Regions from separate parts of the Streptomyces sp. NPDC016459 genome, predicted to be linked through region 2. Evidence: riboswitches for the same ligand, from Rfam matches in the RefSeq annotation. Region 2 holds a riboswitch; the other holds the start of a gene.

Region 1 (4,308 bases), on a different contig from region 2:
CACCCCGCGCCGCGTCGCCGAGTTCACCCCGCGCGTGCAGGAGCTGACCGACCGGCTCATCGACTCCTTCGCGGAGCGGGGCAGCGCGGACCTCATCCACGAGTTCGCCTTCCCGCTGCCGATCTACGCCGTCTGCGACCTGCTCGGCGTCCCCGAGGAGGACCAGGACGACTTCCGGGACTGGGCCGGGATGATGATCCGGCACGGCGGGGGACCCCGGGGCGGGGTCGCCCGGTCGGTGAAGAAGATGCGCGGCTATCTCGCGGAGCTGATCCACCGCAAGCGGCTCGAACCGGGCGACGACCTGATCTCGGGGCTCATCAAGGCGTCCGACCACGGCGAGCACCTCACCGAGAACGAGGCCGCCGCCATGGCCTTCATCCTTCTCTTCGCGGGCTTCGAGACGACCGTCAACCTCATCGGCAACGGCGTGTACCAGCTGCTGCGCCACCCCGAGCAGCGCGAACGACTCCAGGCCTCCCTCGCGGCGGGCGAGACCGGACTTCTGGGGACGGGCGTGGAGGAGCTGCTGCGGTACGACGGGCCGGTAGAGATGGCGACCTGGCGGTACGCGACGGAGCCGCTGACCATCGGCGGGCAGGCGATCCCGGCGGGTGACCCGGTGCTGGTCGTGCTGGCCGCCGCGAACCGGGACCCGGAGCGGTTCACGGCGCCGGACACCCTGGACCTCACGCGGCGCGACAACCAGCACCTCGGGTACGGCCACGGCATCCACTACTGCCTCGGCGCGCCGCTCGCCCGCCTGGAGGGACAGACGGCTCTCGCGACCCTCCTGACGCGCCTCCCGGACCTGCGACTTGCCGCCGATCCGGCCGAACTCCGGTGGCGCGGAGGGCTCATCATGCGTGGATTGCGCACGCTTCCGGTGGAGTTCTCCCCGTCCGTACCGCTCCAGCACACTGACGGCGTATCAGAAATGTGATCTTCGCGTGATCGCGGGGCCATCGACTTGTGACGAGCGTTCGAATACCGCTACGTTCGCCGCACTCTCAGCCGTCACGCGAAAGGCGCTCCTATGCGTTCCGGGAACGGACGACACCGTCGCCCCCGTCAGGCCCCCGCCCTCGTCGTCGCAGCCGGTGTGACCGGCTCCGCCATGGCGCTGCCGCTGCTCGCCACGGGATCCGCCTCCGCGGCCGACGCCGCCACCTGGGACCGCGTCGCCGAGTGCGAGTCCGGTGGCCAGTGGAGCGCCAATTTCGGCAACGGCATGTACGGCGGGCTCCAGTTCACCCAGGACAGCTGGGAGCGGCACGGCGGCCTGGCGTACGCGCCCAGCGCCGACCTGGCCAGCCGGGCCCAGCAGATCGCGGTGGCCGAGAAGGCCCTCGCCAAGGGCTCCGCCGAGTGGGCCACCTGCGCGCCGATCGCCGGTCTGACGAACGACGGCACGGCCCCCGGTGTGAATCCCGGCCCGGCCTCCGTCCCGAAGGCGCCCACGGGGCCGGTCGTCGAGTCGAACAGGACGGCGGGGCTGCCGGGGGCCGCCACGGGTGCCGCGGGGACCTCCGCGACCGCGAAGCCGAGCAGCGGGACGGCCGCGCGCGTCGTACCGGCCACGCCCGGTACGCCCAGCAGGCCCGTCACGCCGTCGGCTCCCGTCTCACCGACCACCCCGGTGAGCCCCTCCGTGCCGACCACCCCGACCGACGCGACCCACCCGGCCGCGCCGACGTCGCCGGGCGCGCCGACCACGCCGGTCACCCCCGGCACCCCTGACGCCTCGGTGACGCCCGGTACGCCCGGTACGTCCGTGATGCCCGATGCGTCGGTGGGTGACGGGTCGTCGGCCACCGTCGGCACCGGCAAGCACCGGGGCGGCGCCGCGCCGGAGGGAAGCGCCAAGGGGGGCACTTCTACCGAATCGGGCAGACATGCCTCATCTGGGAACAAGTTGACCGAAAGCCCTCTCGCCACGACGCCGGTCGGCACGGTGAAGGATTCGGGCGCAACGGACAGTCAGGACACTTCGGACGCGTACACCGTGCGGCCGGGTGACAGCCTGTCCGACATCGCACAGGCGAACGAGCTCCCCGGCGGCTGGACCGCCCTCTACGACGCCAACCGGCGGACGGTCGGTGTCGACCCGGATCTCATCCTCCCTGGTCAGAGCCTCGACCTGACGGAAGGTTCGCCCGCGAACGCCGAATGATTCGGGGGCTTATGTCCCGTTCTGGGTAAGTGAGACATGGGTCTCTTCGCCCCAACTGGCGTGTCACGCCCGCACGGTCGGCTTCCGTCACCCCTCACCTGCACAAATGCCACCCGCCGGAGGGCAAGTAGGGGCGATATTTCCGCAATACGCCTCTTTGAACTTCCGGTGGGTCTGTGTCTACGGTCGTCACTGCTCGCCACCGCGGGCCCCGTCGACCGAAACGCCGAATCCTGCCGTCGGCCGATGGGAACAGTCGTCGCGTAAGCGCCGAAGGCAGGAGTGGGGGACCCAAGGTAAGTGCCGGTCCCGGCCGTTGAGAGACGGCCGGCGAACGGCTTGGGGTGAAGCCGCGTGTCACAGCACGCGGCCGGGCAACTTTCCGGCCCGAACCCGACAGCTCACCTCACAGGCGTCGGTGAGGAGAATCTCCATGCTGTTTTCCGGCAAGGGCAAGCACCGCCGTCCCTCCAAGGCCACCCAGGTCGTCACGCTCGTCGGCGTCACCGGTGTCGCCGTCGCGGCCCCTCTGATGACCGCGGGCACCGCCTCGGCCGCCACGGCCTCCGAGTGGGACCGCGTCGCCCAGTGCGAGTCCGGCGGCAACTGGTCCATCAACACGGGCAACGGCTACTACGGCGGCCTGCAGTTCTCGGCCTCCACGTGGGCCGCGTACGGCGGCACCGCCTACGCCTCGACCGCCAACCAGGCGTCGAAGTCCCAGCAGATCGCCATCGCCGAGAAGGTCCTCGCGGGCCAGGGCAAGGGTGCCTGGCCGAGCTGCGGCGTGGGCCTCTCCAACGCCTCCTACAGCGGCGGCTCCGCCGAGTCCGCCCCGCAGCAGCAGGAGCGGAAGGCCGAGCAGCCGACCACCCGCAGCGAGCAGCGCCAGGCCCCGAAGAAGTCCGCGCAGCAGACCCCGCAGCGCCAGGCCACGCCGAAGGCCGCCACCAAGAAGACCGTCACCACCCCGACCGGCAAGTCGGTCAAGAAGGGTGACGGCGAGTACAAGGTGGAGTCCGGCGACACCCTCGGCACCATCGCCCGGGCGCACGGCGTCCAGGGCGGCTGGAGCAAGCTCTTCGAGCTGAACAAGGACGTCGTCGAGAACGCCGACCTCATCTACCCGGGCCAGCAGCTCCACCTGAAGTGAGCCCGGCGGTCCGCGTGAGTCCGGCGGCTCACGCGGCCCCCACGACCCTCCCGCGGTGACCACCCCGGGCCGGCGCGCCTCCCCCCTGTGCGCGCCGGCCCGGGGTTCCCGTCTTTCCGGAGCACACCGGACATGACGGTTACCGCCCAGTAGATACGGGGTCCTTCGTCCCGGGATGCATGCCCTTGGGTCCTTTTTCGTCCCAGGGGGCGGGCGCCCGGCCGACCGGAGCCCCCGCGCCGGTTAGGCTCTTGTCGCAAGGCCGAGCGACCCCGCACCGACCTTGCGTCACATCCAGCGTCACATCCCAGAAGGAGATGCTCGTGCCGTCCATCGACGTCGTCGTAGCCCGGGAAATCCTGGACTCCCGAGGCAACCCCACGGTCGAGGTCGAGGTCGGCCTCGACGACGGCAGCACCGGTCGTGCTGCTGTTCCGTCCGGCGCCTCCACCGGTGCGTTCGAGGCCGTCGAGCTTCGCGACGGTGACCCCAGCCGCTACCACGGCAAGGGTGTCGAGAAGGCCGTCCTCGCCGTCATCGAGCAGATCGGCCCGGAGCTCGTCGGCTACGACGCCACCGAGCAGCGCCTGATCGACCAGGCCATGTTCGACCTGGACGCCACCGAGAACAAGTCCTCGCTCGGCGCCAACGCTATCCTCGGCGTCTCCCTCGCCGTCGCGCACGCCGCGTCCGAGGCCTCCGACCTCCCGCTCTTCCGCTACCTCGGCGGCCCGAACGCGCACCTGCTGCCCGTTCCGATGATGAACATCCTCAACGGTGGGTCGCACGCCGACTCCAACGTCGACATCCAGGAGTTCATGATCGCCCCGATCGGCGCGGAGTCCTTCTCCGAGGCCCTCCGCTGGGGCGCGGAGGTCTACCACACCCTGAAGAAGGTCCTGAAGACCAAGGGCCTGTCCACCGGTCTCGGCGACGAGGGCGGCTTCGCGCCGAACCTCGAGTCGAACCGCGCCGCCCTCGA
Region 2 (4,308 bases):
GACGGCACGCGCGAGTGCGACGCCGCCGACCTGGCCCTGACGGTGCTCGGCGGTGGCGAGTCGTCCCGTCTGCACAACCGTCTGGTCCGCCGCGACCGTACGGCCGTCGCCGCCGGCTTCGGCCTGCTGCGGCTCGCCGGAGCGCCATCGCTCGGCTGGCTGGACGTCAAGACCTCCGGGGGCGTCGAGGTCCCCCAGATCGAGGCGGCCGTCGACGAGGAGCTCGCCCGGTTCGCCGCCGAGGGCCCCACGCCGGAGGAGATGGAGCGCGCGCAGGCCCAGTTGGAGCGCGAATGGCTCGACCGCCTCGGCACCGTCGCCGGCCGTGCCGACGAACTGTGCCGTTACGCCGTGCTGTTCGGCGACCCGCAGCTCGCCCTCACGGCCGTCGACCGGGTCCTGGACATCACCGCGGACGAGGTGCGGGCGGCCGCCGCGGCCGCGCTGCGCCCCGACAACCGCGCGGTGCTCGTCTACGAGCCCCTGGCGACCGGGCAGAGCGACCACGCCGACGGCGATGACGACGCAGAGGGAGCGGACCAGTGACCGACGCAGCCGTGTCCTTGACGAGCATGGACTTCCACCCCCAGCCGACGCCCGGCGTCGCCAGGCCCTGGGCCTTCCCCGCCCCGGACCGCGGCAAGCTGGACAACGGCCTGACGCTGCTGACCAGCCACCGCCCCGGCCAGCAGGTCGTGGCCGTGGAGCTCTTCCTGCCGGCCCCGCTGGACGCCGAGCCCGCCGGTCTCGACGGTGTCGCCACCATCATGGCCCGCGCGCTCTCCGAGGGAACCGACCGGCGCAGCGCCGAGGAGTTCGCGGCCGAGCTGGAGCGCTGCGGCGCCACGCTCGACGCGCACGCCGACCACCCGGGCGTACGGGTCTCCCTGGAGGTCCCCGTCTCCCGGCTGCCCAAGGCCCTCGCGCTGCTCTCCGAGGCCCTGATCGCCCCGGCGTTCCTGGACACCGAGATCGAGCGCCTGGTGCGCAACCGTCTCGACGAGATCCCGCACGAGACGGCCAGTCCCGCCCGTCGCGCCGCCAAGCAGCTCTCCAAGGAGCTCTTCCCGGCCGAGTCGCGGATGTCCCGGCCGCGCCAGGGCACCGAGGAGACCGTCGAGGCGATCGACGCGGCCGCGGTCCGCGCCTTCTACGAGGCGTACGTCCGGCCCGCCACGGCCACCGCCGTGGTCGTCGGCGACCTGACCGGCGTCGACCTGGACAAGGTCCTCGCCGAGACCCTGGGCGCCTGGACCGGCGAGCCGGCCGAACCGCTCCCGATGCCGCCGATCACCGCCGACGACACCGGACGGGTCGTCATCGTGGACCGACCCGGCGCCGTCCAGACCCAGTTGCTGATCGGCCGCATCGGTCCCGACCGGCACGACCGCGTCTGGTCGGCCCAGGTCCTGGGCACGTACTGCCTCGGCGGCACCCTCACCTCGCGACTCGACCGGGTGCTGCGCGAGGAGAAGGGCTACACCTACGGGGTGCGCGCCTTCGCGCAGGTGCTCCGCTCCGACAGTCAGGGGAACGGAGCCGCGATGCTCGCCATCAGCGGTTCCGTCGACACGCCCAACACGGGCCCGGCGCTCGACGACCTGTGGAAGGTGCTGCGGACGCTGGCCGCCGAGGGCCTGACCGACGCCGAGCGCGAGACGGCCGTGCAGAACCTGGTCGGGGTCGCCCCGCTCAAGTACGAGACGGCCGCCTCGGTCGCCGGGACGCTCGCCGACCAGGTCGAGCAGCACCTTCCGGACGACTACCAGGCCCAGTTGTACGCGCGCCTGGCCGAGACGGGCACGGTCGAGGCGACAGCGGCCGTGGTCAGCGCCTTCCCGGTGGACCGGCTCGTCACGGTGCTCGTGGGTGACGCGGCGCAGATCGCGGACCCGGTGCGCGCGCTGGGCATCGGTGAAGTCACCGTCGTGACGGGCTGATTCCGGCTCCCGGCCCCTGTCCGGACCGGTTCCGACCGGCTCCTGAGAAAAGGGGCACGGGGAGGGCTCCGACGAACGATGTCGTCGGAGCCCTCCCCTTTGTCCGTATTGGCAGCAAGGGTGATCGTTTGCTCTGTGGCATGTCTTACAAACAGGCCGGTCCGGTTGGTGATTGAAAGACGATCCGCATAGCGTCGGTGCGTCTGTTCGGCAGTTGCACCCGCCGCACCCGCGGCAACCGGACAGTCATCGCCGAGTCCCCGTCAGGCGCGAGCCTGGGGAGCCGGGGACCCACACGTAGTCCCTGGGGTGAATCGGGCGCCTTCGTCTCGTACGGAGGGGCTCGTAGGAGACCTTCCTGCTCCGAACCCGTCAGCTAACCCGGTAGGCGAGAGGGAAGGAAAGGATCAGCCACTACATGGCGTTCACCCGTGCCACCGGGAAGCATCGTGGTTCGAGCCGGATGGCGCGCCGCAGCCTGGGCTTCGCCGGCGCCGCGACACTCGCCACCACCGGCGTCATCGGAACCCTCGCCTCCCCGGCACTCGCCGCCGACGCGGACAACCGCTCCGTCGAGGACACCGGGCTCACCAAGGTGATCACCGAGGACTCCCTCGTGGACCGGATCAACGCCCAGGCCGCCGCCCAGGAGCAGGAGGCCTTCGAGGCCGCCGCGAAGGCGAAGGCCGAAGCCGAGGCGAAGCGCAAGGCGGAGGCCCGCGCAAAGGAGATCCGTGAGGCGGAGGAGCGCGCCGCCCGTGAGGCCGAGCGCCGCCGTCTGAACTCCTTCCAGCTCCCCGTCGCCGGCTCGTACGTGTCCACCGGTTACCAGACCGGCGGCTCGCTCTGGTCCTCCGGGAGCCACTCCGGCGTCGACTTCCACGCCGGCTACGGCAGCAGCGTCGTCTCCGTCGGCTCCGGGACCGTCGTCGAGGCCGGCTGGGGCGGCGCGTACGGCAACAACATCGTCATCCGGATGAACGACGGCACGTACACCCAGTACGGTCACCTCTCCTCCATCGGCGTCTACGTCGGCCAGAGCGTCGAACCGGGCCAGCAGATAGGCATCTCCGGCTCGACCGGCAACTCGACCGGCCCGCACCTGCACTTCGAGGCGCGTACGAGCTCCGAGTACGGCTCCGACATCAACCCGGTCGCCTACCTCCGGGCCCGAGGCGTCAGCGTCTGACGCACGGCGCCGCCGCGCCCCCGTCACCGCACCCCGTACCCCCCCGACCGCACCGCGGCCCCCCGAGGGCCGGTCCGCGTCGCGTCGCAAAAGCCCCGGCTCGTGCTGAGCCGGGGCTTTTCGTCGGTCAAAAGGCTTCCATATTCCGCTGGGGCATCGGAAATTCCGGCGCGCTGCAATAGAGTCGCAGATCGGGCGCAGAACAGGCGCCTCAAGAATTGTCTCGCGCAGACCAAGGCGGAGGTCGGACATGCGCATTCCCGCGCACTCGGTATGCACGGCGATCCGGGACGACATCGTCTCCGGCGTCTTCGAGCGGGGCAGCCGGCTGACCGAGGAACAGCTCGCCCGTCGGTACGGGGTCTCCCGGGTCCCGGTCCGCGAGGCCCTGCGCACCTTGGAGTCCGAGGGCTTCGTCGTCACCCGACGCCATGCGGGCGCGCATGTCGCCGAGCCCACCGAGCAGGAGGCGGCCGACCTGCTCGACATGCGGGCGCTGCTCGAACCCCTGGGCGCCGCACGAGCCGCCCAGCGGCGCACCGAGGCCCACCTCAAGGTGCTGCGGGGCCTGGTCAGGCTGGGGCAGGAGCGGGCCAGGCGCGGCCAGGGCGAGGATCTGCGCTCGCTCGGCGGCTGGTTCCACGAGACGCTGGCGCAGGCCTCCGGCAGCCCGGCCCTCACGGCGCTGCTGACCCAGCTGCGCCACAAGATCGCCTGGATGTACGCGGTCGAGGAGCCCGCGCAGCCGGTGGAGGCCTGGGCCGAGCGCGGCGCGATCGTGGACGCCCTCGCGCGCGGTGACGCCGAGCGGGCGCGGGCGCTGACCGCGCTGCACGCGGAGCGCTCGCAGCCGCTGCACCGCCTCAAAAGGCCGACGCGCGGCCGTGTGAGGGTTTCGCAACATGTCGTCAACACGGCGAGCGCCCGGACTTAACGCGCACACCGTATACAAAGAATGCGAATTCGGCGGGCTGGTCCCGTGCTGCCCGAAGTCGCTCGGGGGGAAATGTAAAAGGCCGTGGCCGCCGGAATTCCGGCAGCCACGGCCTTTCGCCGTACGAGAAGGTCGACCCGGCTCAGACGGTCTCGGGGAGCTCGTCGAGACCCTCGGCGACCAGCTTCGCCAGACGGTCCAGAGCGGCCTCGGCGCCCTCGGCCTCCGAAGCGAGGACGATCTCC

What was found. Region 2 has a riboswitch for cyclic di-AMP ahead of ABZ567_RS15210 (M23 family metallopeptidase). Riboswitches for the same ligand answer to the same signal wherever they lie in the genome.
Positions count from the first base shown of each region.
Region 1: it holds a riboswitch for cyclic di-AMP, as region 2 does, so the genes downstream of both, ABZ567_RS24540 (transglycosylase family protein) here and ABZ567_RS15210 (M23 family metallopeptidase) in region 2, are expected to answer to the same signal.

Region 1 is NZ_JBEYCR010000011.1:116,220-120,527, forward strand. Features, by position in the region: gene ABZ567_RS24530 (cytochrome P450) at 1-943, shown strand, start outside; gene ABZ567_RS24535 (transglycosylase family protein) at 1,037-2,173, shown strand; cyclic di-AMP (ydaO/yuaA leader) riboswitch at 2,432-2,603, shown strand; gene ABZ567_RS24540 (transglycosylase family protein) at 2,607-3,326, shown strand; gene eno (phosphopyruvate hydratase) at 3,650-4,308, shown strand, end outside.
Region 2 is NZ_JBEYCR010000005.1:110,761-115,068, forward strand. Features, by position in the region: gene ABZ567_RS15200 (pitrilysin family protein) at 1-546, shown strand, start outside; gene ABZ567_RS15205 (pitrilysin family protein) at 543-1,940, shown strand; cyclic di-AMP (ydaO/yuaA leader) riboswitch at 2,181-2,346, shown strand; gene ABZ567_RS15210 (M23 family metallopeptidase) at 2,359-3,129, shown strand; gene ABZ567_RS15215 (GntR family transcriptional regulator) at 3,380-4,063, shown strand; gene ABZ567_RS15220 (HPr family phosphocarrier protein) at 4,206-4,308, opposite strand, start outside.